2 regions of the Kribbella italica genome follow, and region 2 is predicted to be linked to the other one. Evidence: riboswitches for the same ligand, from Rfam matches in the RefSeq annotation. Region 2 holds a riboswitch; the other holds the start of a gene.
The links. Region 2 has a riboswitch for cyclic di-AMP ahead of HDA39_RS34470 (hypothetical protein). Riboswitches for the same ligand answer to the same signal wherever they lie in the genome.
Positions count from the first base shown of each region.

Region 1: it holds a riboswitch for cyclic di-AMP, as region 2 does, so the genes downstream of both, HDA39_RS33275 (C40 family peptidase) here and HDA39_RS34470 (hypothetical protein) in region 2, are expected to answer to the same signal.

Region 1 is NZ_JACHMY010000001.1:7,135,321-7,157,633, forward strand. Features, by position in the region: gene HDA39_RS33250 (DUF3073 domain-containing protein) at 26-220, opposite strand; gene HDA39_RS33255 (ABC transporter permease) at 438-1,256, opposite strand; gene HDA39_RS33260 (ABC transporter ATP-binding protein) at 1,285-2,172, opposite strand; gene HDA39_RS33265 (histidine kinase) at 2,479-3,690, shown strand; gene HDA39_RS33270 (response regulator) at 3,687-4,343, shown strand; gene HDA39_RS33275 (C40 family peptidase) at 4,485-5,330, opposite strand; cyclic di-AMP (ydaO/yuaA leader) riboswitch at 5,330-5,516, opposite strand; gene HDA39_RS33280 (pyridoxal-phosphate dependent enzyme) at 5,760-6,728, opposite strand; gene HDA39_RS33285 (right-handed parallel beta-helix repeat-containing protein) at 6,747-8,567, opposite strand; gene HDA39_RS33290 (YciI family protein) at 8,744-9,106, shown strand; gene HDA39_RS33295 (YegP family protein) at 9,154-9,339, opposite strand; gene HDA39_RS33300 (VOC family protein) at 9,458-10,117, shown strand; gene HDA39_RS33305 (hypothetical protein) at 10,095-10,502, opposite strand; gene HDA39_RS33310 (TetR/AcrR family transcriptional regulator) at 10,499-11,158, opposite strand; gene HDA39_RS33315 (MFS transporter) at 11,243-12,673, shown strand; gene HDA39_RS33320 (aminoglycoside phosphotransferase family protein) at 12,683-13,561, shown strand; gene HDA39_RS33325 (GNAT family N-acetyltransferase) at 13,578-14,054, opposite strand; gene HDA39_RS33330 (TolB family protein) at 14,096-14,893, opposite strand; gene HDA39_RS33335 (hypothetical protein) at 14,984-15,283, shown strand; gene HDA39_RS33340 (GIY-YIG nuclease family protein) at 15,273-16,109, opposite strand; gene HDA39_RS43920 (P-loop NTPase family protein) at 16,112-16,642, opposite strand; gene HDA39_RS33350 (carbon-nitrogen hydrolase family protein) at 16,981-17,838, shown strand; gene HDA39_RS33355 (hypothetical protein) at 17,895-18,788, opposite strand; gene HDA39_RS33360 (hypothetical protein) at 19,045-19,203, shown strand; gene HDA39_RS33365 (GNAT family N-acetyltransferase) at 19,489-19,989, shown strand; gene HDA39_RS33370 (hypothetical protein) at 19,905-21,116, opposite strand; gene HDA39_RS33375 (XRE family transcriptional regulator) at 21,113-22,078, opposite strand; gene HDA39_RS33380 (GNAT family N-acetyltransferase) at 22,309-22,313, opposite strand, start outside.
Region 2 is NZ_JACHMY010000001.1:7,400,620-7,408,221, reverse strand. Features, by position in the region: gene HDA39_RS34480 (pentapeptide repeat-containing protein) at 1-998, shown strand, start outside; gene HDA39_RS34475 (2'-deoxycytidine 5'-triphosphate deaminase) at 1,544-2,770, shown strand; gene HDA39_RS34470 (hypothetical protein) at 3,301-4,320, opposite strand; cyclic di-AMP (ydaO/yuaA leader) riboswitch at 4,320-4,512, opposite strand; gene HDA39_RS34465 (ATP-dependent DNA ligase) at 4,900-5,883, opposite strand; gene HDA39_RS34460 (hypothetical protein) at 6,325-6,843, shown strand; gene HDA39_RS34455 (hypothetical protein) at 7,156-7,530, opposite strand.

The DNA of each region.
Region 1 (22,313 bases), 260 kb from region 2:
ACCAGTCACTGAAGCTGCTGTTGCTTTACCGACGGGGGTGGTAGTCGTCGGCGTCATCGCCGGCGTCTGTGTCGGCGTCACCGTTTGCAGAACGGGTACCGCCACCCTCGTCCCCGCCGGCCAGCTCTCGTTTGAGCTGGTCCAGGTCGGTGTCCCAGGTGCGGTACTTCAGGTCGCGAGCGACCTTCGTCTGCTTGGCCTTTGCACGGCCGCGCCCCATAGCGTCGACCCCCTCGCACAAGTCAACCGGGTACGCAGCGTGGCGCCCACGGATCAGTCGTCAGTAATCGTGGTTCTAGGTTACCCGGAGCCGGGGATCGACACACGCACCGCCCCCTGGTCGGACGCCCCAAGTCCTCCGATGACAGTCCGATGGGCCTGCCCGGTCCCCTCAAACCGGTCAGGCCCACCGCGTCTTTTGCGCTCGGAAGCGCTGTCTACTTCACCTCGCGACGTGAGCTTGCCCACAGTCCGGCGATGGTCGGCAGGACGACCCAGACCGCGACCGCGGTGAGCGTCTCGGGCACCATGCCCTGCAGGTCACGCTCCGCGATCCGGCCGAAGGCGCCGAACACGTCCAGCCAGTCCGCGTTGTCCTTGAACAGCGCCGGCCCGGCCAGCGACCAGGCGGTCGGCGCCACGAAGAAGACCAGCACGGCGGCCGCGGTCTGGGCGATGACGGCACCGAAGGCGGCGCCCATCAGGACGTTCAGCGCGGTGCTCAGGTAGGCACCGGCGAGCGCTCCACCCATCCCGGCGTACGTCGTACCGTCGCCGCCGACGGCTCCACCGAGCGCGGTCGCGGCCAGCGCCAGGACAGCGGTAGCGGTCAGTACGACGGCGCTCAGCACCACCGCGGAGGCGAACTTGGCCAGCTGGACCCGGACCCGGCGCGGCGACAGCGTGAACGTGGTCAGCGCGGTCCGCTGGGTCCACTCGCTCGTCATCGCCATCACACCGATGACGGGCAGGATCAGCAGTACGCCGGTCGAGGCGGCGCCGAGGAACCCGTCGAACCGGGCCGGCCCGTCACCCAGGTGGGTGAGCTCCCAGACCAGGGCGGCCATCGCGATGGCCAGGATGGCCAGGATCAGGACCCGGCCGCTGCGGGTGTTCACGGACTTGCGCAGCTCGATGCCGACGAGCTTGGCGAAGGACTGGCCGCGCGCGGGCGGCAGGCTGGTCGACACGGCGTCGGCCCGGTGCTTACCGGTGGTCGTGGCGGGTGCCGGAGTGGTCATTTCGGTGACAGTCATGTCAGAAAGCTCCTGGTGGAAGAAGTGGTCAGGCCGCGACGGCGGTCGGGGTGGTCAGCTGGAAGAACAGCTCCTCCAGGCCGGCGCTGTCGCTCTCGCGCAGCTCGAGCAGGATCTGGCCCGCGGCGGCGGCCGCACGGCCGACCTGCTCGGCGGTGGCGTCGACGCGCAGCGAGCCGTCCTGCAGCGGCTCCAGGTTCAGCCCGGCCGCGGTCAGGGCCTGGTTCAGGCCGATCGGGTCCAGGCCGCGGACCAGCGTGCCGCTGCCGGCCAGGAGCTCACCCAGCGAGCCGTCGGCGACGATCCGGCCGCCACCGATCACGACCAGCCGGTCGACGGTCGCCTGTACTTCGCCCAGCAGGTGGCTGGACAGGATCACGGTGCCGCCCCGGGCGGCGAAGTCCTGCAGCAGGCCGCGCATCCAGCGGATGCCTTCGGGGTCCATGCCGTTGGCCGGCTCGTCCAGGATCAGGGCCGCCGGGTCACCGAGCAGCGCGTTGGCGATGCCGAGCCGCTGCCGCATGCCGAGCGAGTACTGCCCGACCCGGCGCTTCGCGGCGCTGGTGAGGCCGACGGCCTCGAGCATCTCGTCCGCGCGGGCCTTCGGTACGCCGAGCACGCTCGCGTTGAGCGCCAGCGTCTCCCGGCCGGTGCGGCCCGGGTGCTGCGCCGCGGCGTCGAGCATGACGCCCACGACCCGGCCCGGGTTCGGCAGGTCGGCGTACCGCTTGCCGTTGATGGTGGCGGTGCCGGAGCTCGCCGGGGTCAGCCCGGTCAGCATCCGCAGCGTGGTCGACTTGCCCGCACCGTTGGGCCCGAGGAAGCCGGTGATGCTGCCGGGCTGGACGGTGAAGGAGACATCGCTGACAGCCGTGGTGCTGCCGTACCGCTTGCTCAGGTTCTCGACGGTGATCATGTCCACTACTCTCGCCCGCCGGACCCCCGCGCCACATCGACCGACCGTCTCGACCGGCCCCCTACGAAAGTCGCCACCACCGCTACTCCAGGACCCCCGTGAGGGGGACGAAAGGTATGACCCAGCGCTAGGGTGTGTCGCCCAATCCCCCGCCTACTGCGCGGCACCCGGCACGGCATCTCGCTGCACGGGAGCCAAGCTCACGATGCTTCGCATCGCAGCGCTCGTCTCCCGCGCACCGAGCTACCGCACCGGGCACCTGCTCGCTACGGCGGGGGATTGGGCGACACACCCTAGGCTGACGGAGTGCAACGGGCGCCCGAGCGGTTCAGCTGGCTCCGCCGGCCGTACCGCCGGGTGCGCCGGTGGTACGACTGGTTCGTCCGGCACGCCCCGCGCTTCCGCGACCTGTTGTACATCGGGTTCAGCCTGCTGACGATCGTGGCCCAGGCGGCGAGCACGAGCGGGTCGAGGGGCTGGATCACCAAGAGCTGGGTGGTGCTGGCGATCGGGGTGATCGCCTCGCTCGTGCTCTGGTGGCGGCGCAGGTACCCGATCACCGTGACCGTGATCGGCATCCTGGCGATGGCCGGCGGGCAGATCTTCGTCCCGATGGGGCTGGCGCTGCTGACGCTGGCGATTCGTCGCCGGGACGTCTGGCTCGCCGTACTGAGTCTTGCGGGCTACGCGGCGTACGTCGCGAGCACCTGGCAGGACGGCGGCGACCCGTACGTGCTGCTGTTCACCGGGCCCTTCCTGGTCGGCAGCTGGGTCGCCGTCGGCGCGTACGTCGGAGCGCGGCGCGACCTGATGGTGTCGCTGCGGGACCGGGCGGAGCGGGCCGAGGCCGAGCGGGAGCTGCGCGCCGAGCAGGCCAAGCTGGGTGAGCGGGCCCGGATCGCCCAGGAGATGCACGACGTACTCGCCCACAAGGTGTCGCTGATCGCGCTGCACGCCGGTGGCCTCGAGGTGAACCCCGCGGTCGGCCCGGAGAAGGTGGAGAGCTCCGCCGGGCTGATCCGGCAGACCGCGCGCCAGGCGATGGAGGACCTGCGCGAGGTGCTCGGTGTGCTCAAGGCGGACGTGAGCGAGGACGGCGCCGACCTGGCGCCGGTGCCGAAGGCGTCCGACCTGGCCCGGCTGGTCGGCGACTCGCGAGCGGCCGGCGTGGACGTCCGCAGCGCGCTGGACCTGCCGGACGGCGTGCCGCCGCTGGTCGGGCGGACCGTCTACCGGCTCGTCCAGGAGTCGCTGACGAACGTCCACAAGCACGCGCGCGGCGCGACCACCGAGGTCGTGGTCCGCGGTGCGGAAGGCGACGGCGTCACCGTCCGGGTGACGAACGTGCGACCGGTCGCGGCTGGTTCACTGCTCCCGGGCTCGGGCGCCGGGCTGGTCGGGCTGCGCGAGCGAGTCACTCTGTCCGGTGGTCAGCTGACCGCCGGACCCACGCCGGACGGCGGCTGGCGGGTCGAAGCCTGGCTGCCGTGGTCGGACGGCAGAGAAGGAGAGTCATGACACGGCTGCTGATCGTGGACGACGAGGCGCTGGTCCGGGCCGGGCTGAAGATGATCCTGGAGTCCGACGAGGACCTCGAGGTGGTCGCCGAGGCCGAGGACGGTGCCGACGCGGCCGCGATGGTCCGCGAGCACCGGCCGGACGTCGTCCTGATGGACATCCGGATGCCCCGGCTGGACGGGCTGGCCGCGACGCGGGAGATCCAGGCGCTGCCGGATCCGCCGAAGGTCGTCGTCCTGACGACGTTCGACCTGGACGACTACGTGTTCCGCGCGCTACAGGCGGGGGCGAGCGGGTTCCTGCTGAAGGACACGCCGCCGCGGGAGTTGGTACAGGCGGTCCGGGTGGTCGCGGCCGGCGAGGCGATGCTGTCGCCGGCGGTGACACGGCGGCTGATCGGGCACTTCGCGGCGGACCCGCGGACGGACCGGCAGCGGGACGCGCGGGCGCGGTTGACCGCGCTCACCGACCGGGAGCGCGAGGTGCTCGCGACGGTCGCCAAGGGGCTGTCGAACGCCGACATCGGCAAGACGCTGTTCATGAGCGAGGCGACCGTGAAGGCGCACGTCTCGCGGGTGCTGGTGAAGCTGAACGCCACCAACCGGGTCCAGGTCGCGATCCTGGCCCACGACGCCGGGCTCCTGGACGAATAAAGGCGGTATCAACAAAAGGAAACCGGCCGTGCGCCGCCGGAGGGGTGGGGCGGCGACGCACGGCCGGTTTCAGGTCAGCGACCGGAGGGGGGATCCGGTCTCGCTGACGGTCTGGACCGGGTCAGGACCCGGTCCGGAGCCTCACTTGCGGCCGAAGGCCACGTTCGAGCTCCAGATCTTCGCCTTCGCGACCGGCTTGCCCGGCTTCGAGGCGTGCCACAGCGTGTTCGCGCCGGCGTAGATGCCGACGTGGTAAACGCCGCCGCCACCGCTCTTGAAGAACACCAGGTCGCCCGGCTTGGCCGCCTTACGGCTGATGTGCTTGGTGGCGCTGTACTGCTGGCGCGAGGTGCGGGGCAGCTTCTTGCCGGCCTTCTTGTAGACGTAGCCGGTGTAGCCCGAGCAGTCGAAGCCCCTGGTCGTCGTGCCGCCGTAGCGGTACGGCGTGCCCTTGAGCTTCGCGGCTTCCTTCAGCACCTTGGCCTGGAACGTCGTCGCCTTGCCGGAGCCGCCGTGCAGCAGACCGTGGCTGGCCGCGTAGAACAGCGAGCGCCAGGTGTTCACGGTCATCGAGCCGCTGCGGGGCAGGCCCACGCGGCGCTGGAAGTTCGCCACCGCGGTGCGGGTGGCCGAGCCGTACCAGCCGCCGGCCGGGACGTCGAGGGAGCGCTGGACGTAACGAACGGCCGAACCGGCGTCGCCGTAGCGCAGCAGCGGCTTGGTGCTGATCGCCTTGTTGCCCCGGGCCCAGGCGGCCGAGGAGGTCTTCGAGGTTCCCGCGTGGGCGGTGTCGGCCGGTGCGACGACGCTGAGCGCCGCTCCACCGGAGACGGCCAGGCCGACCGAGAGGACGGCTGCCGCGGCCCGGGGAGCCGAGGGCTTGCTGGTCTTGCGGTGCTTGGCCAGCGTCCGTCCGGTCGGCCGGGTACTGGATTCGCTCGTGGTGACGGCGCGCAGAAGCGCTGTCCGTCGGGCAGTGACGGGCATGGTTGTCTCCCGACGCCTGCGGAGTTAGCTGTCGGGTTCGGGCTGGAAGTCGATCGCCCGGTCCGCTCCCGCGGACTTCACCCCAGGGACCCGGCCACTCACGGCCGGGACCCAACATCCTGGGTCCCCCACCTCTGCCATGGTTGTTCGAGGGGAACAGGTGCGCCTGGCAGAGCTCGGCGTTGACACACCTGCAGTTCGTCTAATTTGTCGAACCGCCGACGACTGTATAACAGAACGATCACGGCGCAAACCCTCAAATCCACAGGGACCCTCTCAAAAGGCCCTGAGTGGCTCTCTGACGGGTCAGCGACTGGTGTTGAACATCAGGTGTCCTGAGCGTGTCTGAGCGTCGTTCAGGCGTCCGCGCAGCCGGTTTTGGTGACCTGGGTCACAGTCCAAGGTCGCGCTGTGTGACAACGGGCACAGTCAGTACCCAGCCTGCCCTTCGCCGAGCAGCTCCAGGAACCTCTCCAGGCCCACGTTCCCGCCTGAAAGCACCACTCCGACCCGCTCCGGGAGGCCCTCCACCCGGCCGGCCAGCAACGCCGCCAGCGCACTCGCGCCGCTCGGCTCCAGGACCACCTTCAGCCGCTCGAACGCGAACGCCATCGCGGCCCGGATCTCGTCGTCGGAGACCAGCGCGAACTCCTCCACCAGCCGCTGGTTCACCACGAACGTCAGCTCGCCCGGCATCGAGACCGCCTGGCCGTCGGCGATCGTCCGCGGCACCGCGATCTCGATCCGGTGCCCGGCTGCCAGCGACCGGGCGTGGTCGTCGCCCGCGGCCGGCTCGACGCCGATCATCCGGATGCCGGGGGACAGGACGGTCGCCGCGGTCGCGCAGCCGGCCATCAGCCCACCACCCCCGACCGGGACGAGCAGCGCGCCGAGCGGACCGACCTCCTCGATCAGCTCGAGTGCGACCGTGCCCTGCCCGGCCATCACGTCGTAGTGGTCGTACGGCGGAATCAGCGTCAGCCCGCGATCCTCCGACAGCTTCGCCGCCAGGGCCGCCCGGTCCTCGGTGTAGCGGTCGAAGTGGATCACCTCCGCGCCGTACCCGCGCGTCGCGGCGACCTTCGTCGGCGGCGCGTCGGCCGGCATCAGGATCACCGCCCGCGTCCCGGCCAGCCGAGCCGCCAGCGCGACCGCCTGGGCGTGGTTGCCCGACGAGAACGCCGCGACGCCGCGGGCCCGTTCCTCCTCGGTCAGCCGGCTCACCGCGTTGAACGCGCCCCGGAACTTGAACGCCCCGATCCGCTGGAAGTTCTCGGCCTTGAGGAACACCTCCGCGCCGACCCGTTCGTTCAGCGTGCGGGACGTCAGCACCGGCGTACGGTGTGCCGCTCCCGCGATCCGGTCGGCGGCTGCTTGTACGTCGTCGAAGGTCAGCATGGGCTGAAACTACCTTGTCTAGCAGGAGATCAGCGTGTCTCCGATCCCCAGGCAGAAGTCCTTGCCCGGCCCGCCGTCGAGCACGTCCTTGCCGGGGCCACCGATCAGGAGGTCCTTGCCCTTGCCGCCGTACAGGATGTCCTTGCCGCCACCGCCGAGCAGCAGGTCGTCGCCCTTCAGACCGCACAGGACGTCGTTGCCCGGGGTGCCGATCAGCAGGTCGCTGCCGTTCGTGCCGGTGTGGGTGCAGCTGGGAGCAGAGGGCGCTTCGGTGACCTCGACGGCTCCGGCTTCGCAGTTGGTGCCCTGTGGCCGGGCGGTGCCGCGCTGGTCCGTAGTAAGTACAGTGCACGCGGCCGCGGGGACCAGTCCGTTCGCCAACGAAGCAGCCAGCGGCAGCATGGTCTGCGTGGGTCCGCCGTTGCCGGCCAGTGCGCCCAGCTGTGGGCTGCCGACGTTGCTCTGGTCGCCGGTGCCTGCCAGCGAGCAACTGCCGTCGCCGTCCAGGTTGTAGCCAGTAGAAGTAGTCGCCAGCTCGATGCCGCAGTCGCTCGTGCCGCCACCGCCGGCCAGGATCGAGCCGAAGGTCTGCAGCCCGGCGCTGGTCGCCACGTTGTCGCCCACTCCGCCCGCGGTGTTGCCGGAGACCGTCGCGTGGCGCAGGTGGACGTCGTGGGCGAGCGTGTAGATGCCACCACCCGCGGCGTCCGCGCTGTTGCCCGTCACGGTCGAGTTGTCGACCCGGACCTCGCCGGTGAGCGCGGAGATGCCGCCACCCTGGCTGTCCGCGACGCCCGACGCCGTGTTGCCGCTGATGGTCGAGCGGACGACGTGGATCTGCGCCGGGGGAGGACCACCGCTGTTCTCGATGATGCCGGTACTGATACCGCCGCCCGCACCGGTCCGCGAGTTGCCGGAGATCGTCGACTCGGTCACCGTGACGACCGGCTGGTCCGCCGGCGCGTCCTGGTCGAACAGCACCTGCACGCCGCCGCCCTGACTCGTCCCGGCCGGGTGGTTGTTGGTGATGGTCGAGCCGGTGACAGTGAGGTCGCCGCAGGCCGAGCAGATGACTCCGGTGCCGCCGTTGTTGTCGACAGTCGTATTAGTAAGAGTGAACAGACCAGAGCCCTGCCCAGTAGTCCGTACGCCGTCACCGCCGTTGTCGCTGATCGTCGAGGCGGTCACCGTGAGGGCTCCGTCGGTCAGGCCGACCCCGCGACCGGTGTTGTTCGCGACCGTCGTATCGGTGAGGTGCACCGTGCCCAACGACAGCGCCACACCCGTACCGGTGTTGTCGTGGATGCTGGAGTCGGTCAGGTCGAGCACTGCGCCACCGAGCGAGCTGGCGAGGACCCTGCCCGTACCGGCGTTGTTGCCGGTCGCCGTGGAGTCGGTGAGCGAGGCGTCGCCGTTGTGCCGCAGCGCGGCGCCGTCGACGTCGTCCCCACCGGTCAAAGTGACCTCCTGCAAGGCGATCGAGCCGTCCGAGTCGATGGCGTCGAGCACGCGCTCGCCGGCGCAGTTCTGGTCGATCGTCGAGGCGTTGCCGTCGATGGTGAGCGGCTGCGCCGACGTACTGTCCAGGTCGCCGGAGGCGTTCGTGTCGTTGTCGCCGCACAGGTTCAGCCCGTACGACGCGGAGGCGGCGAGCGTGATCGTCGTGGGAGTCGCGGCCGCGTTCGCCGTACTGACCGCCTCCCGGAGTGAGGTGAGTCCGTCGGCGCCGTTGACGACGTCGGCGGTGGTGGTGACGGTGATCGTGGCGGCCTGCGCCGGACTGGCCGGAACCAGCAGCGCGGCGGCGAGCACGAGACAGGACAAGACGGCGCGACGCATCAGAAATCCCCCAAAGCCGTTCGCGGCTCCCCCAGCAAACCGGCTTTCCGAGACTTCACCGTGCCACAACCACTCGGGTGGCCGCCAGAGTTCGTAGCATGTCAAGAAGGGCGAGGCGGCTCCGTACTGATGACGAGCGGTTCCCACTCCGGGAGCCGAAACCGGAGGAGACACTCGTGAAGTACCTGGTAGTGCTGAACATCAACCCCGACGTGCTGAGCGCCCTGACCGAGGCCGAGCAGCAGGCGGTCTTCAGCGGGCACGGGAAGTTCCTGGCCACGGTCCAGGAGTCCGGCGAGTTCCACAGCACGGTCGCGCTGGCCGAGCCGGCCAAGTCCTCGGTGGTCAAGGTGCGCGACGGCGTCCCGGCGGTGACGGACGGGCCGTTCGTGGAGGCGAAGGAGTTCCTGGCCGGCTACTACCTGCTGGAGTGCGCGTCGCGCGCGCGGGTCGAGGAACTGGCCGCGATGATCCCGGACGCCGGCATCGAGGGCCTCGGGGTCGAGGTCCGCGAGGTGGTCTTCGAGCAGGCGCGGTAGCGACGGACCGGCGGCAGGGACTCGACGAGCCCCTGCCGCCGCCTGGATCAGGAGGTCTGGTCGTCGACCTTCGCGTCGCCGGCGTTCTTCTTGATCGACTCGATCCCGTTCAGCGCCGAGGCCTTGGTCTTGTAGCTCTCGCTGCTGGTCGCGATCACCTCGCCGTTGCCGGCCTTGAGCCGGAACCGGAACTCGCCCGACTTGTCCTCGTACAGCTCGAACTTGCCCGCCATAAGGAACCTCCCGTGTGATGGTCTGACGACCCTTCGGAGCGTAGCCCTCGGCTCACTTCGTGTCGCCCGACCGGCCGGGAACCCGCTGAGTCGTACGGTGTACGGTACGATGTGCGCCATGAGCGCCCGGACGATTCCGCTGCTGCCCTGTCGCGAGCTCGACGACGTGGTGCCGTTCTACGAAGCGCTCGGCTTCCGGCTGACCTACCGCCAGGACCGTCCGTACCCGTGCCTCGGCGTGACCCGCGACGACGGCTTCGACCTGCAGTTCTTCGGCCTGCCCGCGTACGACGTGGAGAACTCCCTGTTCAGCGTGATCGTCGCGGTCCCCGACACCCAGGCCCTGTACGACGAGTTCGCGGCCGGCCTGCGTACGGCGTACGGGAAGCTGCCGATCGCCGGGCTGCCGCGGATCACCCGGCCGCGCCGCAAGCAGGGCGCGGGGGCGGGCTTCTCCGTCATCGACCCGGCCGGCAACTGGCTGCGGATCAGCGCGGTCGCCGAGGAGGCCGAGACCGGCGACCGGTTCGAGCGGGCCCTGCTGAACGCCGCCCGCCAGGCCGACTCGCGCGGCGACGAGGCGGCGGGGATCCGCGTTCTCGAAGCAGCCCTCCGTCGGCACCCCGACGCCACGGACGAGGAGCGCCTGCCGGTCCTGCTCTACCTGACCGAACTACTGATCCGCACCGGCGGCCCGGCCGCTGCCGTGGTCGAGCAGATCGAGGCAGCCGGCTTCGCCGACCAGTTGGGCGACCTCAAAGAGCAGCTGACCGATTAGCCCCGGGCCACGGACCAGGCGGCGGGCCGTCGGCGTCCGGGCGCTCCTCCTGCTCTGTCTTGTAGGGCCGCATGCCGCGGGCCTTGTAGTTCTCCACCTCGACCTCGGTGCCCTCGCCCTTCAGGGCGATGTAGCCGGCCGGTACGCCGCCGGTGTGCGCGACCCAGGTCTCGAAGGCCGGCCGGGTCAGGTGCTGGATCCAGCGGGCCCAGTCCCACTCGAGCTTGGTGGTCCAGTGCCAGTCGCCGCCGACCGAGCTGTAGAAGTAGCGGGCGAACTCGGGGGAGACCTCTTCGACCCGGCGGACCTCGGCGGTGTCGTTCTTGGCCGGGCGGACGTCGTACGGGCTGGTCTGCTCGAGGTAGGTCAGGACGCTGACGGTCATGCGCCGCGGACGCCTCGGATGCCGGCGACGACCAGGTCGACGCCGAGGGCGTAGTACTGGTCGGTGGAGGTCGGGCAGATCAGGGTGTCGGCAGCGCTGGTGATGAGCGGGTAGCGCTTGGGGTCCAGAGCGCCGAGCGCGGCGCGCTTGACCCGCAAGGCCTGCTCGCGGGCGACCGGCTCGGGGTCCTCGCCGGAGCCGGGCTCGGTGGTGACCAGCGTGATCAGCGAGCAGATCGACTGGCGGCCGACCTCGGCGGCGTAGTCGGTGTCGAAGCCGCCCTCGACCAGCAGCTCCATCGTCCGCTCGGCCATCTCCAGGCCGGGCTCGGCGATCAGGATCCGGCCCAGGGTCAGCCCGGCCACGCGCGGGTGCGGCCGCAGCGCGTCGACGAACGCGGTCAGCATCTGGTGCAGCCGCTGGTCCCACGGCCGGTCCGACCGCTCCGGCAGCTCGATGCTGGCGAGCAGCCGGTCGCCGAGCGCGTTGAGCAGGTCGTTCTTGTCGCTGAAGTGCCGGTAGAGCGCCATCGGCGTCACCTCGTGCAGCTGCGCGAGCCGCCGGAGGGTGACCGCGTCCAGGCCCTCGGTGTCGGCGAGCTCCAGTGCGCTGTCGACGACCTGGGTGGGGTCGAGCCGCTTCGTGAGGGTGGGCATGTTGACAAGTTTACACCGTAGACCTAGCGTGTACGACGTCAGCATACAGCGTATACGTACGACGTAGACTCCTGTGAGGTAGTTGTGAAGCAACGCAGTCCCTGGGCCACCCTGGCGGTGCTGGCCCTGGCGCAGTTCATCGTGGTGCTCGACGTGACGATCGTGAACGTCGCGCTGCCCGACATCCAGGCCGATCTCGGGTTCTCGGCCGAAACGCTGCAATGGGTGATCAGCGCGTACACCCTGCTCTTCGGCGGTTTCCTGCTGCTCGGCGGCCGGATGGCCGACCTGCTCGGCCCGCGCCGGGTCTTCGTCGCGGGGCTCCTGCTGTTCGGCGTCACCTCGCTGGTCGGCGGGCTGGCGACGACGCCCGAGTTCTTGATCGGGGCGCGTGCTGTGCAAGGACTTGGTGGCGCGCTGCTCTCGCCGGCCGCGCTGGCGATCCTCACGATGACCTTCGCGCACGGTCGTGAGCGGAACATCGCGATGGGCGTCTGGGGTGGCCTGGCCGGACTCGGTGGCACGCTCGGGGTCGTGGCGGGCGGCGTACTGGTCGACTCGCTCAGCTGGCAGTGGGTCTTCTTCGTCAACGTGCCGATCGTGCTCGCGCTGGTCGCGCTGATCCCGGTCTTCGTGCCCGACATGCGCCACAACGAGGACCGGCCGCGCGGCTTCGACACCGCGGGCGCCGTACTGGGGACCGGTGGTCTGCTGGCCATCGTGTACGCCGTGGTCCGCGCCGAGCCTCGTGGGTGGGGATCTTTCGAGGTGCTCGGGTTCTTGATCGGCGGAGTGGTGCTGCTGGGGGCTTTCGTGCTGGTCGAGTCCCGGTCGAAGGCGCCGCTGGTGCCGCTGAAGCTGTTCCGTTCGCGAGCGCTGAGCGTCTCCAGTGTTTCGCTGGCGCTGAACGGCGCGGGCTTCCTGTCGATGTTCTTCCTGACCGCGATCTACCTGCAGCAGGTCCGCGGCGACTCCGCCTTGCAGGCCGGCGTGCACTTCCTCCCGATGGGCTTCGCCGCCGTACTCGGAGCGGTCGCCGCGTCACAGCTGGTCCAGAAGGTCGGGACCCGCACGGTCCAACTCGGCGGTTCGGTGCTGAGCCTGGCCGCGCTGATCCTGCTGTCCCGTGCGGATGCCAGCGGTGCGTACGCCGCTGAGCTGTTGCCCGGCTTCGTCCTGTTCGGGCTCGGCATCATCGGCGTCGCCGTACCGGCGCAGATCGCGGCAGTCTCCGAGGTCGAGCACCACGAGGCCGGAGCGGCCTCCGGCGCGGTGACCACGATGTACCAGGTCGGCGGCGCCCTCGGGCTGGCCATTGTCACCACGCTGTCCATCACCCGTACGACGGACGCCCTGGCTTCTGGTGTCGCCCAGCAGCAGGCTCTCGTCGAGGGCTTCCAGCGCGGGATGCTGATCGCGGCGTTCTTCGCCGTCGCGAACGTGGTCGTCACGATGGTGACGCCGCAGATCCAGCCCACCGCCGAGCAACTGACGGAAGCCGCGGCCGCCGCATAGATTGTGCGGGTGATTCCCGCCGCCTTCGCCGAGCAGACCATCGCCCGAGAGGGTGCTCCCGGCCGGACCTGGATCGAACATCTCCCCGGCCTCACCGAGCACCACCTCGGGCGATGGCGCTGTACGCCGACCGGGCCGGCGGTCCACGGCCAGGTCGCGCTGATCGTCCCGGCGCTGCGCGACGGGGCGCGCGTCGTACTGAAGCTGTCGTTCCCGCACCCGGGCAACCGCTACGAGCCGACCGCCCTGGCCGCGTGGTCGGGTGCGGGCGCGGTCCGGCTGCTCGAGCGGGACGACGCGGACTTCGCCATGCTGCTGGAGCGGATCTCGGGGGAGACGTTGTCCTCGGCAACCGATGATCCGTGGGTGGTGGCCGGCGAGCTGGCCCGGCGGCTCGCCGTACCGGCTCCTCCGGAGATCCCGCGCCTGACCTCGACACTGGCCGGCTGGTCCCGTCAAATGCTTGCCCAAAGCAAACACTTGGGCAATCCGCTGCCCGCTCGCCTCATCGATGCCGCGCTGGAGACCATCGCCGCCTTCGGGGACGACAAAACCGACACGATGCTGCACGGCGACCTGCACTTCGCCAACGTCCTGCGCGCCGACCGCGAACCCTGGCTCGTCATCGACCCCAAGGGCCTGGCCGGCAGCGCCGCCTTCGACGCGGCCACGATCGTCCGCGACCGCATCGACGAGATCGCCGACGACCTGTCCGCCGGCCTCCTCCGCCGGATCGCGACCTACAGCGAAGCCGCCGCCGTCGACCGCGACCTCTCCCGCCGCGCCACCCAGGCCCGAGCCGTCAGCTCAGCCCTGTGGGAACGCCTCCACCACCAGCCCCGAGTCGGCATCGACCTGGCCGATCAAATAGCCGAAGCCCTCGTGTGATCTCTGGTTGAGCGCCCTACGCCTGGGGCGTCGCCAGCACATAGCTGTAGCCGGGTTGGCCGCTGAGCTCGACCTCGCCGGTGCGGACGAAACCGACGCGGGCCAGGATCTTCTGCGAGGCGAGGTTGTCCAGCGTGGTGCGCGCGGTGATCTGCCGGAGCCCGTACGGCGTACCGAGGACCTCGCGCACGCCCCACGTCGCCAACCCGCGCCCGGCGGCCGACTCCGCGATCCGGTAGCCGAGCTCGGCCGACCCGTCGACGATGTTCACCAGGTTGACCCGGCCGAGGATCTGCCCGTCGTCGACCAGCACGTGGAAGTGGTCCGTGCCGGCGTCCTGCATCGCCAGCACCGCCGCGTGCCGGTCGGCGAACTCCGCGAAGTACGCGTCGCCGCGGTCCGGGATCACCCGCGCGAAGTACGCCCGGTTCTCCAGCTCGAACCGCAGCAGCGCGTCCGCGTGCTCCGCCGACACCCGCTTCACCGACACCATGGGGCGAACCTACAACTCGGCCGGCGCCGTCCGCGAAGGAGTTATCGGACCGGGTAGGCGACGTACGCGAAGAACCGGCTGTCCGGCGACCAACTCGGCACGTTCATCGTCCCCTGCCCGCCGAACACCGTCGCGATCTCCCGGATCTCGCCCTGCTCGAGCAGCCGGACCCGCACGTCCTCGACATCCGCCGGGTGCCCGGCCGTCCCCGGCGGGAAACTCACGTACGCGATCGCCGACCCGTCCGGCGCCGGGTGCGGGAACCAGTTCACCCGCTCGTCGTCGGTCAACTGCTCCACCACGTCGCCGGCCACCCGGAACAACTGCGCGTTCGCCGAAGCCCGCTCCGAGTTGAAGTAGATCCATTCCCCGTCCGGCCCGAACTCGGCGCCGTCGTCCGCGAACTCGTCGTCGGTCACCGGTACGTCGATCCCGCCGGCCGCCGGAATCGTCCACACATTCGTGTTCCGCGCGCTGTCCATCCCGATGTAGGCCAAGGTCGACCCGGACGGCGAAACCCCGTGCAGGTAGTACCGAAACCCCGCGCCCCGCTCGTTGCTCACGCGCCGAGCGACCCCGGCGGTGACGGCGTACAGGTGCCCGTCCTCAGCGGAGACATAAACCGTCTCGCCGTCCGGGCTGACCACGTGGTCGTTGTTGATCGGCGGCACACCCCCGAGCGGAATCTCCTCCAGCTCCCCGCCGTCCACCGAAACCCGGAACAGCTTCCCGTCCCCGTTCGGCAGCAGCCATTTCCCGTCCGGCGACCAGTTCGGCGCCTCCACCAGGATCTCCTGCGACGCAAAGACGAGCCGACTCACCCCCGTCCGAACGTCCACCACGTAAACCTCAGCCGTCTGCCCCGCTCCAAGTCGCCGCGCCATACCCAAAACCTACCCGGCCCGCTGACAGCGCTTAGGCTCGATCCCGTGGATGACCGTTCTCAGATCTGGCACCTCAAGCGTGGCGACGAACTGGTCGCCGACCTGGTCGTCGTCGGTGCCGACTACCCCTGGCTCCAGGCGCACGTCGAGCCCACCCCGGCCTACGACGAGGTGAAGCACCTCTTCGCCGAGCTGGAAACCAACGACGAAGCCTGGGCCGCCGCCACCGCCCAGATCCGCGCCACCCTCACCCTGGAATCTCCCGACGGCACTCCCGTCGCCGAGTACCTCCTCCACATCGACGGCGAGTCCGCCTGGTGGCGCTGGACCGAGGTCACCCCTTGATCACCGGAGCGATCTCCTCGCGCACCAGCCGCCTGTAGGTCTCCACCTCCAGCACCCGACCCCGTACGCCGTGCCGCAGCCGCCGCTCGCGGACGAGCCTCGGCCCACCCGCGAAGAACCGCAGTGCCGCCTCCCGGTCCCGCCGCAACGCCGGCATCATGAACGCCGGCCGCTCGCTTGCCCCCAGCAACAACTCGTCGACCAGCTTCGCCCGAGTCCCGCTGAGGAACCCGTGCAGCGCGGTCCTGTCGTCAACCACCACCGAGAACTCGCCCGGCGCTGACCGTGTAATTGCCCCCGGCATCAAATCGCCCGCACCGCCGCTCGCCCACAGCAACCGAAGCAGCGCCGTGTACCCGTCACTACACGCAATCCCCAACGAGGATGCCACTCCCTTCCCAAGATGCGGAAAGCACCCGTAGGCCCGCCCTTCACCCGGCACGCCGGTCTCCAGCGCGAACCGCAGCACCCCCGCCGCTTCCTCACGCACCACCAGGTAAGGAACCCGAGCATCCTGCCCCACCGCCGCGACCCCACGCACCCCAGTGTTCGCGTTGTACGGCGGCCGCAGCGCGAAGATCAGCTCCGACTCCCGCCAGGCCGCCGCCTCCTCGGAAGCAGCGACCTCCCAGACCACCCGTCGTACCAGGTCGTACCTCTTGGCCAGCCCCACCCGAGGCCCCTTCGCCGCAGCATGCTGCGCGAGCCGCTGCCGAAGGTTGCCGGCCTTCCCCACATAGAGCACCTCACCCGAAGCGCCCAGGAACAGATAAACCCCAGCCCTGCCAGGCGCCTCGGCCGCAGCCTCCCGCAGTACGCCGGACACGGCTAGATCCAGCTCGCCTTCGTCAACGCCTCGACTGCGACGTCCGCCAGCGATCGCCCACTCGTCTCGACCACGAAATCCGTCGGCCCCGACGCCTCGAGACTCGACGCCAGCTCGACCGACCGCCGTACCAGCACCTCGTACGACGACCCGACCTCCCGCCGCCGGACCCGCTCCGTCAGCACGTCGACCGACGCCACCAGCCGGCACACCTGGATCTCGGCCCCCGGGATCGCCTCCGCGTACGCCGCCAGGTCGGCCTCCGCCTCGACGACCCGCGCGATGATCGCCCGATCGACCCCGCTCGCGGCGTAGTTCGCCCACACCGACGCGAGGTTCCGCAGGGCCATCCGTTCGTTGTACGGATCGCCCTCGCCGTACGGCCAACTGATGCCGAAGGCATCGAGATCGATCACCGCGTGCGCGATGTCCCGGTCGCTCAACTGGTCGAACATCTCGTGCGCGACCGAGCTCTTTCCGACGCCCACCGGCCCGCTCACGATCAGCACCGGTACGCCGCTCACAGTCGTCACCTGCGCGACCTTACCCAGCCACGCCGACACCCGCATGCTGGTTGACGGCCCCGGCCGGCCTCGGTCAAGATGGAGATCCGGCGCGGCCCGCGCCTCACCTTCGTCGACCGGCCCCAGCCCGGTCCACCTCAGAAGGCAAAGGGATCCACGATCTCGGGCCGCTCGTCCTGGTCATCCGCCTCGGACGGGATCGCTGGGGGATCGCGGACGAGTGCGTGGAAGGCCAGATGACAGCGCACAGGAATCTCAAGCGACGGGTCCGAGCCCGCGCCGCCAAAACGGGCGAGTCCTACACGGCTGCCCTCCGGCACTTCCGTCCCACTCCCTCAGGAGAAGACATGCCGGAACCCACCACCCACCCGACCCTGCGCATCGCCGCGGTCCAGTCGACCGTCCGCCAGGACCCCACCGACGCCGCCGCCCTCCGCGAGAGCGGCGCCGAAGTCCGCAGCTTCCTGCGCCAGGCCGCCAAGGCCGGCGCCCGCCTCGTCCACTTCGCCGAAGGCGCGCTCTGCTTCCCCAGCAAGTACGTGATGTCCGAACTCGGCCCCGACGAGATCGGCAACTCCGACTGGACCAAAGCCCAGTGGCAGGTCCTGGACGAAGAGCTCGCCGGCATCGCCGCCCTCTCCGCCGACCTGGGCCTCTGGACCGCAATCGCATCCCTCCACCAGCAACCCGACGCCCGCCCCCACAACTCCCTCTACGTCTTCGACGACCAGGGCCGGTTGGTCACCCGGTACGACGAACGCACCCTCTCCACCACCAAGCTCAACTACATGTACGCCCCCGGCACCCAACCCGTCACCTTCGAACTCGACGGCTACCGCTTCGGCCTCGCGGTAGGCATGGACGCCCACATCCCCGAAATCTTCATCGACTACGTCCGCCAAGACGTCGACGCGGTCCTCCTCTCCTACGCCACCACCGGCCTCGGCCAAGGCCAAGACGCCGTAGCCGCAGTAGCCCCCGCCAACGCCGCCATCAACCACTACTGGCTAAGCCTCGCCGTCTCCACCAACCCCAACCTCCCCGAAACCGCAGCCGGCATCCTCAACTCCTCCGGCCAATGGGCCACCCAGTGCCCCCTGGACGCCACCCCCGCCCTCACCACCTACGACCTCCACAAGAACAACACCCTCGACGCCGCATCCCGAGCCTGGCGCCAAGCCGCCCGCACCCGAGTGACCTCCTAACCCCGTACGCCGGTCCGGGGTGCTCCAAACCCCGGACCGGCGCCGCCGGCCTAGGGCTAGCTCGTACTGGCGATCCGCGCACAAGCCTCCCGCTGGAACGGCAGCCCCGCTTGGCGAAACACCATCGCCGAGTTGCCCATGCTGTAGTCCCAGATCCCGGCATTGGCAACAAGCGCGCCGAGAATGTCTCGCTGCACCGCCGACAACCCGCTGGTGGGTGCGTAAGGGACGCGGAAGGCCGCCAGCAACAGCGGTCCCCAGGTCGTCCCGAACCCCATCCTGTTCGCGCCACGCACGATGGTCACGCCGGGACCCGCAATGCGCTCGATGTCGACCCGCTCGAGCGCCGCCTCGATCAGCGTCGCGATTCCGTACAGCTCCGGATAAACAACGGGAGCAGGTGCCATCTCAGCCAAGGCGGAGACGATGATGTCCGTCGCCGAGTCGTCCTGCAGAAGGGCCGGAGCGAGCGCGGCGCAAACCCGCACCTTCGCGTCGGTGTCGCTGAGGAACGGCCGGGGGTCGCCGCCCAACTCGCCGAGCAGACGAACCCACACCGCCCGATCCTCCGACCGCGTACCGGTCCAGCCGATCAGCAGATCGCCGATGGCTGGGCGCTGATCCGCAAGCGTCTGCGTCTCGACGTACCCGACCACCGCCATGACAGCAGCGTCACGCACGGCAGGATCGGCGTCGTCGAGGAAGGAAAGGAGCAACGGGTACGTCGTACGCAGGGCGTCCTGAAGCGGCGCCAGCAAGTCGCCGGTGTACCCGGACCTCTCCGCTTCCCCGGTGGCACGGGCAACGTTCCCGAGAAACTCGATGAGCTCCTCACGTGCTTCAGCGCTGACCTGACCGTCCCCCAGCAACTGACCGACAACAACCGCCGCCGGAGCCGTCGCCGAGTAGAGGTTGCCCTGGTGCAGCACAGCCGTATCCAGGTGAAACAACGCCTCGCCCTGTGCGTGAGGACTCCCAGCGGTCAACGCCCGCAAATGCGCCGGCGTGTCGACCGCAGCCCCGTACGCATGCCGAAGCGAAGACCACCCGCCCTCATCAGCACCCCGGACATCCTCCCTCCGGGACCTCAACCGCCACCATCCACGTCTCCAGCCGGCCACACTCACCGCCAATGTCCAGCGCCGCTCCAACGAACTTCGCAGCCTGCCAGAACGCCCACAAGCCCGCAAAACCTGGTGCACACCCGTGACCTTCGTTGCCAGCCACCACACCGAAGTCGTCGGCTTAGCAGTCGCCACCTTCACCAACTACGGCCACGCCCCGTACGGCGTACTGGAAGAACTGGCCGTCACCGAGCTCAGCCGAGCAACGGAATCGGCACAACCCTCCTGGCCCAAGCCTTGACCTGGCTGGAATCCGCAGGCGCCAAGGTCGTCTTCGTCTCCGCCCTGAACAACTCAGTAGCCGACTTCTACCGATCCACAGGCTTCACCCCATGCACCGGCCCGTGGCTCTACTGGACCCCACCACTGCGAGATCACATTGCTTAGCACAAGACCCACGAAACCGCTCCGGAACCGCATCCTGCTCCCGCCACCGAAGGTGACTTCTTGGCGACACTCAGCGCGCGATTGCCGGTCTGTTCCGGATGGCCAAGACTGGGACCGCTGCGCCGAGAGAGGGGAGATCTTGGACGTCGAAGTGCTGACCGACGACGACTGGAAACTCCTGCAGGACCTCCGGCTGCGCGCTCTCGAGGAGTCCCCGGACGCCTTTCTCTCGAAGGCAGACGCCGGAAGGGCCGGCGACGAGGCCTACTGGCGCGAACGCTGCACACGGAATGCCTGGGTGGTCGCCCGCATCGGCAGGCAGGCTGTAGGGATGGCATGTTCGGTGCAGGACCCCGAGCAACCGCCGTACGTACGTCACATCGAGTCGGTGTGGGTCGATCCCGACCACCGCGAGAAGGGCGTACTCCGAGCGATGCTCCGGCAACTTGTCGAGCGGGAGCCGGCCGTCCGCGACTGGTACGTCTGGGTCCTCGACGGCAGCGATCTGGCGCGCGGCGTCTACGAACACCTGGGCTTCGCGACCACCGGCGAGCGTCAGACGTTGGCCGGTTCCTTCGAGCGATCAGAAGAACGACTGAAGCTCATCCCCGGCCCCACCGACCGCGGGCCATTGCCGTAACCACAGGAAATCCAGTTCGTCAGCCCGAGTTCGTTCATCGCCTCGCGTTCGCCGAGGACAGATCCGTGCGTTGGCATGATCGCCTGCCAGCTCTCCTTGTCGACCTGCCAGCTGTGAACGAAATCGACGCAGAGGTCAGGTGAGATCAGCTCCAGCTGTTCCGTGGCCCTGAGCAGCGACTTGTGGGCCGAAGACAGGTCTGCCCCCGTTCTGTCCTCCACCGCCGACAAGCGACGGGAGGTCTCCGCGATCATGGCGTACCGGCCTTCTTTGAAGAGTCGCCAGTGGCGCTTGCCGGCCGCGACCTTGAGTTGATCCCACCCAGGCGTTTCGCTGAACAACGCGTAGAGGCCTTCGGCGAGCAGGTCACCGAACTCCTCGCGGGCAGCTCGGCCGGAGTCCGCGAAGGGGTCGTACTCGTCCTGCTGCGCTTTCCCGATCATAGGGAGGGAGCGCGAGGCGGCCTGCTGCGCGAAGAAGAACCAGTCCTCGTTGTAGACATCGGGAAAGAACGACACGGCCGGATGCTGCGTGTTCACACCCAGCACAGCGCCGCTCACGAACACGTCCTGCCGAAGCCCCGCGAGCCGTCGTGCGTGACACACGACCGAGTTGTCCGGGTAGGCGACGCTGGCCATCGCCGCGACGGGATGACGATCCAGAGAACCGGAGAAGCGCGAGATGTCGCGTGGACTGAGCTGATGGATGTCGTCGTCGACAAAGAGGATCTTCTTCCAGCCCTGCAGCCGGGCCAGGACCAGGCCGAGGTTGCGTTTCACGCTTAGGTCGCTGGAACGATCGGCACTGAGCTCGCGGAAGTCGTCGCGGGAAGTCTCAGGGTGATGCCCGGGCAGTTGATACCCGTCGAGTATGTCGACGACGAGTGCCCGCGCCCCGAGGCTGGCCTCGACTCTTTCCGCCACTCTTTCCGCTTTCGCATGCCGGCTACACAACACGACCAGCGGCACCGACAACATCGCGGACAGGTCGATCAGCCGTTGCAGATTCGGCCGGGACGCCGGTACGACGATCGCATCCAACCTGCTGTTCGTCGGCGACGGAGCACAGGCCGACACATCGCGCAGAAGTGAGGCGTGCGACGCCACATGTTTGGTGCCGTTGCTCATGCGGGGGACGCCTTGTCGGTCGGAGACCACTCGTAGAGCCGGTTCGAGTCGGTCTCGAGATCGGGTGAGAGTGCGTCGCCGTTCAGGACCGGCACCCGCAGCAGCAACGCGAACTCGCCACCGGGGAAACGGTTGGCCAGGAAGGCTTCGTTACGCTCCCGGAGGGCGATGTCGGTAAGCGCTAGCACCGCACCGACGACGCCACGACTGTGAATGCCGTTGCAGACGGTGAGAGTTTGGCTGTGATTGTAAGGATTCCGCACCCTGGCCAGCAGCGCGACGTCTTCGATCAGTTCGCGGCCGCTGTCCGACGCGTCGTCCCACACCGGCCGGTACTCGCGCCGATCAGCCCCGCTGGTTCGGAAGATCTCGCCGGTTTTCAGATCGTCGACCTCGACCTGGGACACCGGCATCTCGCGCAGAGTCTTGAGGATCCGCTTCATGACCCGGTTCCAGCCGACGCCCCCCAGCACCACCAAATGGCCGGACAGATCGTCCGCCACAACCTCCGAAGGCAACCGATGCACGACGTTCGCGGTGGGGTTGCATGCGCGAATGTGCCCCCACAGCTCGATCAGGGCGTCCAGATCGGCGTACCGGAACATTCGTGTGTAGTTCGGGTTCTTCTCGTTCGCCATCGGAGGCCGCTCGGCCAGCGGTGCCTCGGGGCAGATGATCGTGATCGGATCGCTGTCGAAGGTCCACGTCGAGAGCTCGCTGCTCGAGGATTCGCGGGCACTGCTCGGTCCATGGACCGCCTCGCGCAGTGCGACGAGCTCCTCGTGGAGGTCCTGGAATCGACCTCGCTCATCCGAGGTCAGTTCGTCCTCGGGCACGAGGTATGCCGGGGTAGTGGTCGATCGGTCCGAGCAGAAGAACAGCGCGTAGGAGTGCAGTCGCTCAGCCGGCGGCAGCTTGGGATCCCGCCGTGACTCCCAGGAACTGATCGTCGCGACGGCCACCGAGGACTCCTGGCTCAGGGCGTGCGCCAGGTCCGCCTGAGTCAGTTTCGGCTCATGCGTCGTACGAAGGCCGCGAAGCCTCGTGGCAAGTCGTACGGCCTCAGGCGTAGGGGCCAAGATCGCTCCCGGTTGTCTTCGACGTCGAGCGCTCGCTCAGGATGACCAGAGTAGCCCGCGGTTATACAAGATCAAATAGACAGCATCAGTGGAAAGCGGTCCGGGATCTTCGACTATA
Region 2 (7,602 bases):
CCGAAGAGCGGGCTGATCGCGCAGATTACCGATCTCGATTTAGTGCCGCGGTCGACCAGTTGGGCCACACCGAGCCGTCGATACGGATTGCAGGCGTCTACGCGATCGCGCAACTCGCCGATGACTGGGGCCAACGGGAGCCATCGCAGCGTCAGGTCTGCGTAAATGTGCTGTGCGCGACTCTCCGGTTGCTGTCGCTCCGGGTCAACGAGGACGATCCACAGGAACTGAAGGAGCAAGAACGCTCGGAGATCCGGAATGTGATCACCCAGGAGATTGCGCGCCGCTTGACCGGAGCATCGGGCGGATCATGGTCAGACTGTGATCTGCCGCTCGCCGGGGCACGCCTTACTGACGCCAAGTTCACTGGGTGCACATTCCGGGGCGACGTTTCCTTCGAGATGGCTGTCTTCGACGGTCAAAGATCTGCGGATTTTGAAGAGGCCGTCTTTAACGGCCAGGTTGACTTCACCGCCGCTGCATTCACGTCGTGGAAGACGTCTTTCAAGGGCGCCAGGTTCGCAGGGGGTACCGTCCGCTTTGATCATGCTAAATTCAACGGCTCCAATAGCGTTAATTTCCGCGGTGCGCGATTCGAGTCTGGGGAGGTGCGATTCTTTGAGACTGCATTCAACTCAGCGATCATCGACTTTCGCGAAGCGGAGTTCCTTACCGAGACCGTTGTCATGGAAGGGTCGCTTGGTGGACGCGTGTCTGCCGTAGGTGTCTCGGCGCCGAACATGCTGTGGGATCAGGAGAGTTGGTCGACGCCCAGCACTCACTCGCATGTGCAGTTCTCCGCTGTCGTGAAGGCCGGCGAGGGTCGTGGGCAATCCGATACGCGCGTGCTGTTAAGCAAGGCCAAGTTCACAGGAAGAGTGCTGTGGGACGAGCGAGAGGCTCCGTCGGCCTGGCCCGGCCATCCCGCACCGAAACAGGCACCAGACGCAGCCCAAACCGCGGACCCGCCCCCTGACTCGTCTCCAACGTCCGTATGACGCAGTGGACCTATCGCCGTGCCTGCAGACTGCGCGCATCGGTCAACTCCTGGCCCGCTCGATTCGATCAAGGTTGACGGGTCCTCCACTTTGGCCAGGGAGAGCACTCTTGACGGGAGGAGTACGGGGTCCGGATCATCGAGCGGCCGGCGGACGGGTTACTCAGTGGTCAGATGCCTGGGATGGGCGCTCGCCGCTCTAGTGTCTGGGTTCGCCGGTCTAGATCGAGTCGGTTACCAAGGGCTGGGTTGTGCCGGCAGCCGGCATGGGCAGGCGCTCCGGAGAGCGTGCCGGTCCTGGTGCACCTTCGATCGATAAGGAGGGCCGCACTGGCGGCCATTGGAATCCGTGGATCTGTTGAGTGAGGCAACGGATACTCTCCGATGACACCCGATTCCCAAGGATTCGAGCCGGCGTCGTGTGTCCGACGGACCTCCACTCCGGACCAGAACCGGCAGGACGGTCTGAACTCCGACCTGCGTCGTGCCCAGGCTCGCGTCGTGTCGCTAGACTCCGACGAACCACGAAGGAGGAGACTGGGCGTCATGGTGGACCTATCTGCGGGCAAGGATGGAGTGCTGCCAAATCAGCACCTAGAGAAGGCGATCGCGGACGGCATCATCAGTGCACCCGGCGGGGACATCCCGGCTGCCAACATCCAGCCCGCGAGCCTCGACCTACGCCTTGGCGACGTGGCGCACCGGATCCAGTGCAGCTTCCTTCCCGGAACCCACACAGTGGACGATCGACTACGCGAGCTCGGCAAATACGAACTGGATCTCACTGGTGAAGACGGAGCGGTGCTTGAGGTCGGGCTTCCGTACGTAATCCCGCTCATGGAGCGACTCCAACTGCCGCATGGAATGCGAGCACGAGCGAACCCGAAGAGTTCGACCGGGCGCGCCGACGTCTTTACTCGCGTGATCACGGATCGTGGCCCACGCTTTGATGATATTCAAGCGGGCTATGCCGGCCGTCTCTACCTCGAAGTTGTCCCTCTCTCTTTTCCGATCAGAGTTCGACGCGGGCTCACCCTCAATCAGCTGCGACTGTCTGTCGGAGACGCTGCACTCTCCGACGCGGACATCAAGCGGGAACATGCTGAGAGTCCGTTGTTGTCGGTCGCGGGGAAGCCTGTAAACCCGAAAAACCTACAGCTGTCCTCAGGTCTGTTTTTAGGCCTGAATCTGCGCGGCCCTAAAGGCAGAGGCGTCGGATGGCGGGCGCGGAGCAGCGCTCCGTTGCTTGACCTGAGCAAATCCGGAGCGTCCGACCCTCACCTGTTCTGGGACAAGGTGGCTCGAGAGGAGGGCGACCGCATCATTCTGCAACCGAACAGCTTCTACCTCCTGATGTCGCACGAGGCGGTCACCATCCCACCGCACTTGGCCTCAGAGATGGCCGCCTACGATCCAACGAGCGGCGAACTCCGGACGCACTATGCCGGGTTCTTCGATCCCGGCTTCGGATACAACGCCGAACAACGCGGGGCAGGATCGACTGCCGCGTTGGAAGTCCGCGCCCACGACGTCGCCTTCATGATCGAACATCGCCAACCTGTCTGCAAACTGACCTTCGAGCGCATGATCGAACCGCCGACCATGCTGTACGGCGAAGGTGGCTTGGGATCGAACTACCAGGGGCAAACGGAGACACTTGGCAAGCATTTCAAAATCGAAAGAGACGACATCCCGCCTACTCCCGCTGATAGCCGCCGTGGGATGGGCCGCCTTGAGTCCGAACAACTTGAGTTCACCGCCGCTGAGGAGTGAGAGTTCCGTGTCACAGACTCCCGACCCGGACGCCTGCCGAGGACAGGATGATCTGGGCAAACTTGAGCACGATGAGACAAACGACGTCTGGTACCAATGCGACTACGACCCGCGGCGAGATGTCTACACCTGGGTAATCCTTCCTCCGGTTGAGGATTGAGTCGAGGAGGTTGACGGGTGGTGACCGTCGATGCTGGCCGAGTTTCCGTGCGCCAGTAGATCGCGCACGACAGTGTCACAGATCGGCAACGATCAGCTACGGGGGTAGCACGCTGAACCGTGGATCGTTTCCTCTGTGGACATAGACACACCAAATAGCCTGTCGCTGAGCCGCCTCACATGTAAGGCTGTCTACACCCGACCGAGTAGGGACACATCGTGAAGGTCGTTAAGGACACCAGCAGCGTCGAGCGTGCCAAGCAAGTTGCCCGGAACCCCACTGATTACTTCGCGCGAGGACGGGCCGAGGTACGGGCCGAGGCCCGGAGACCTCGACCCGCACCCAACAAGGCGCCCCAGAAGGCCGACGACTAGGCCGTCGGGTAGTCAGCGAACCTTGCGTAGTTCGCACAGGTGGCTGCGAAAGCATCCGCGATCACCTGCGCGGTCCGCACATGGTCTTCGGTGATCGCCTCGCAGTCCGGGCTGTCGATGGTCACCATGCCGAAAACGTCACCCTCCTCGCCGGAAACATGCAACGCGGCGAATGCCTTCCACACCTTCCGCTTGTTCCATGCGTATGGCGCGCCGTCCTCGCCTAGATGCCAGATCCGGGGCTGCTTCGCATCCAACGCTCGGAATGCCTCGTCACCGCGGGCGTTGTCGCCCTCTCGCATGACCAAGCTCGGCTTCTTCCGCTCGCCTCGCTTGTCGATGGCTCGGAGTAACCGGTGGGGCGCGCGACCCTCGACCTGCCAATAGATGACTCGGACGTCGGAGACGCTCCCACCTAGGTACTCGACGATGCCCGATTGCATCGTCACCAGGGCTTGCCCGTATAGCTGAGCCGGCAAGGTTTTCTGGTCGTCCGGGAGCGTCATCGGGTCGAGGCTTCCGAGGCTGATCAAGGTACCGATTAGAGGCCGCAACACGACTTTGGAGAGCAATATCTGCTCCTCAAGCGCGCGCATCACGTCCGCCAGCTCCGTCTGCTGGCGATCGATCTCATCCTCGCGGTCCGCAAGCCTAGCTTCTCGATCTGCAAGCTCTCGCTCACGGCTAGAGATCTCGGCCGCCGACGTCCGATACTGGACCAACTGCGCAGCTACGTTCAACAGTGCGCCAGCCACTACGGCGGCGAGGCCGCAGTAGGTCAGGAAGGTCTCCAGGGTGGTGTGAATAAACAACGCATTCACATTGCCCGTGGCGCCCGGTGCTCTGACCTGCGTCCACCAGCCGACGCCGGTGAGCACCGCGCTTAATCCGTTCAGCGCAAACCACCAGGAGGGCAGCAGCGTCCTCCACGGTCGGCGCGCCAACTGTCCTGCCGGCTGGCTCCCGGCCGGCAGTAACGCGGGCGTCGTCTCCTGACGACGCTCGATCTTGGGCATGGTTGTCTCCAGACGCCTGCGGAGTTAGCTGTCGGGTTCGGGCTGAGAGTCAATAGCCCGGTCCGCTCCCGCGGACTTCACCCCAGGGACCCGGCCACTCACGGCCGGGACCCAACATCCTGGGTCCCCCACTCCTGCCATGGTTCTTCGAGGGGAGCGGGTGCGCCTGGCAGGACTCGGCGTTGACACACCTGCGGTTGGACACTCTGTGTCCAGGTAACAGCCGAGATTACACCCATTCTCGAGGTGCTTGTGCCTGGACGCCACGACGCGCCGGAATGCTGTCCGGCGCATGTGGGATGGACCTGCCCACCTTGTGTCGTGTTGTGCTGCGTTGTGCCAACGCGCAGCACTCAACGAGTGGACACCAGGCTCACTCCATCTCCTTACTGGCAAGGGGTTCTAGCACTCCTCAGGGGACTGTCCACTGAGGAGTAAGGGCGCAGGACGGGAGTCCTACGTGGCCGGCATCCGCCGGAGGAGACGCTCAAAGCTATGTAACTCGGCGATGTTTCTATTGCCGCTACGAATACTGTTTGTAATAGCGGGTTTGAATCGTATTGGACCGCCGCCGAAGCATCAGAGAGTGGGAACTTCCTCCGGCTTCAAGTCTGCTCGGTACCGCACGTATCGCAGCCCGTGGCGCCATTGGCCAGCCTGCATCGCGGCGTCGGCCAGGACCTCGACCACGACGTCAGGGCGGACCTTGGTCAGGGGCTTCTTTGAGTCCTTGCCACCCCAGCGCACCGACGCGATCTCGTCCGGCCACGGGTGCCCGCGCGACGCAGGACGCAGCACAGCGCCGAGCTGGCGAGAATCCGCAGCACCGAGTGGAACCGTCCGCCCCACCATCACGAATTCACCGGCCCGGTATCGGCCGGCGATCACCACCTCGGGACGATCAATCGGGCCGATCACGCCGCCAACGATCACTTCGACGGAGTCGCGGCGCTTGACCTTCAGCCACTCCCGCCGACCGGGGACGTAGCGGGAGTTCGCGGCCTTCACCACCAGGCCCTCGATCCCCATCGCTTCAGGCAGCACGTCGAACCACTCCTGCGCTTCAGCAAGATCGTCGGTTACCGGCGAGATCTGCAACGGTGGCCTCCATCGATCGGCGAGCTGCTCCAGCCGCCCGCGTCTCACCGTCCAGCGCTGGGTGCGCAGATCGACGCCACCAACCGCGAGGAGGTCGAACGCGACGAATGCCGCCGGCACAGACTTCACCAGCGCGTGGGCCTTCGACGGCGAGGTGACCATGCGACGTTGCAGCGCGTCGAAGCTGAGCCTGCCCTCGACCAGCATGGTCAGCTCACCGTCGAGCACGACGCCGGGCGCGAGTTGCCGTTCGGCTGCGGCAGCGATGTCAGGGAACCGGTCAGACAGGTCATGCCGCTGCCGCGACCAGATTCGGGCGCCGGCCTCGCTCCGGACGACGACCGCGCGGTAGCCGTCGAACTTGGGTTCGTAGCGCGCCCCGCCAGGCATCGACGCCGGCGCCGGGATGTGCTCGGTGAGCCTGGCTAGCTCGACCTCGACGGGGCCGGCCAGGTCCGGCGGCAACCGGGCCTGCGCCTCAGTTCTGCGAGCCTGGGGAGCCACGTCGTGCCCGGAGAATCGACAACCAGCCAAATCGAGGCCACACCACGACTCGGACTCGCCGGGCCACGACGAGAGGATCCCGCTGCGGGCACGTACGTGCGTGCTCCGGCAGATCGACCCCATCACACTTGGCGCATCGCCGAGCCATACCGCCAGAATGCGCCCACGGGCGCGCTTGTGTCTTGCAGAACTCAGATTGTCACCAGACCGCGTACGGGCAGTGATCAGCTGGAAACGTCGCCGTACGGCGGCCGGTTCGCCGGCGCGAGCGAAATCCCTTCGGCCTGAGCCTTGGAACGGATCGCGTCTCCGCCAGGTCAGCCAACTTTTCGCGCACCGAGACCCATCTCAGCAGGTAGGAGGTCAGTCCTCCTTGACTGATCTGACGAAAGGAACGATCAGATGAAGACTCGACGACGAGTTGCTGCCGGCCTGGTCTTGGCCCTGCTCGGGGCAGGGCTGGTGAGCGGTATACCGGCGGTGGCGGCCGGCGGACACGACATCGCGTCTGACAAGGCGACCAGCCTGAGCGCCGGCGGACCCGCGGTTATCTCGCGGGACGTCTACCTCACCAACGAGGCTGTGACAGGTACTGCGCTCCTACCGGCCGGAGCGAGCCCCCGCGTGATCTACCTTGCGGCTGGCAACTACAGGTTCACGACCTACCTGAGCGACTCGGCGCCGGCGGAGGAATGGGACACCTACTTCGTCCTCAAACAGGGCGGGACGTACAACTGGCGTTGTTACATCGACGGCACGGGGGATGCGTGGCCGAAGGTCAACTACCACGGGAAGTGTCTGCTCCGCCCTCACAATTCGGACAGGCCCGACCTCTGGCTGCCCGGCGGCGGCGGCGCGGTCCAGTGGACTCGGTACAAAGGCACGTTTTACTGGGAGAGCAAGCTCTGGAAGGAGGGCTGAAATTCGTCCAGTACTTACCTCAGTCGGCACCAGCAAGTAGCGCAGGAGGCGCAGGCCCGCCGTTCACGGGGAGTCAGGCTGCCCGGCGCTCGGCTCTCGCCTTGGGCCAGTCAGCACCCCCGGTCCATACCCACCGATTGCTGCCAGGGGCCTCAGGCCGGTAGGCCAAGGGCCAGCCGCAGAACTCGTCGGCGGTGCGCCCCATCCGCTCGGCGGCGCGCCGTTGGTCGTCCCAATCAGACACGTAGAACACCTGTCGATCGGCCACGCCGCCGACCAGAGTGATCACTGCCTCACGCAGCGCGCCGGGCATCAGCTGGCACCGCCGGAGGGGGAACGGCCGACCTGCCGTGATCCCTCGGCCGGGCGGAGTTCACGTTGGCTGATCCACTTGATCTGCCCGTCCGGCAGTTTCACGCGGCCGATCCACTCCCCGCCCTCGCTCACCCAGGCGTCGAGTTCACCGATACGCGGCTGCCAGGCGTCGACGGCTACCGGCTTGTCCGGCCGCCGAACGCTGCGGGGATCGCGGGGGCCGTGGGCGTCGTACTGCAACTCCAGATCGGCGGCCAGCGCTTGCGCCCGAGCCTCAGTCGGCTCTTCACCTCGCCGCCCGTTCATGGCGTTGTCCCACACCAGCCAGTGACGAGGCCCGTCGCCGGGGCGCACGTTGAACCGTCCAACCATGACGCCAGAATGACATAAATCGAACATACGTTCTACCCCGCCGGGCCCGTGCTGGCCTCAGACGTGTTATGT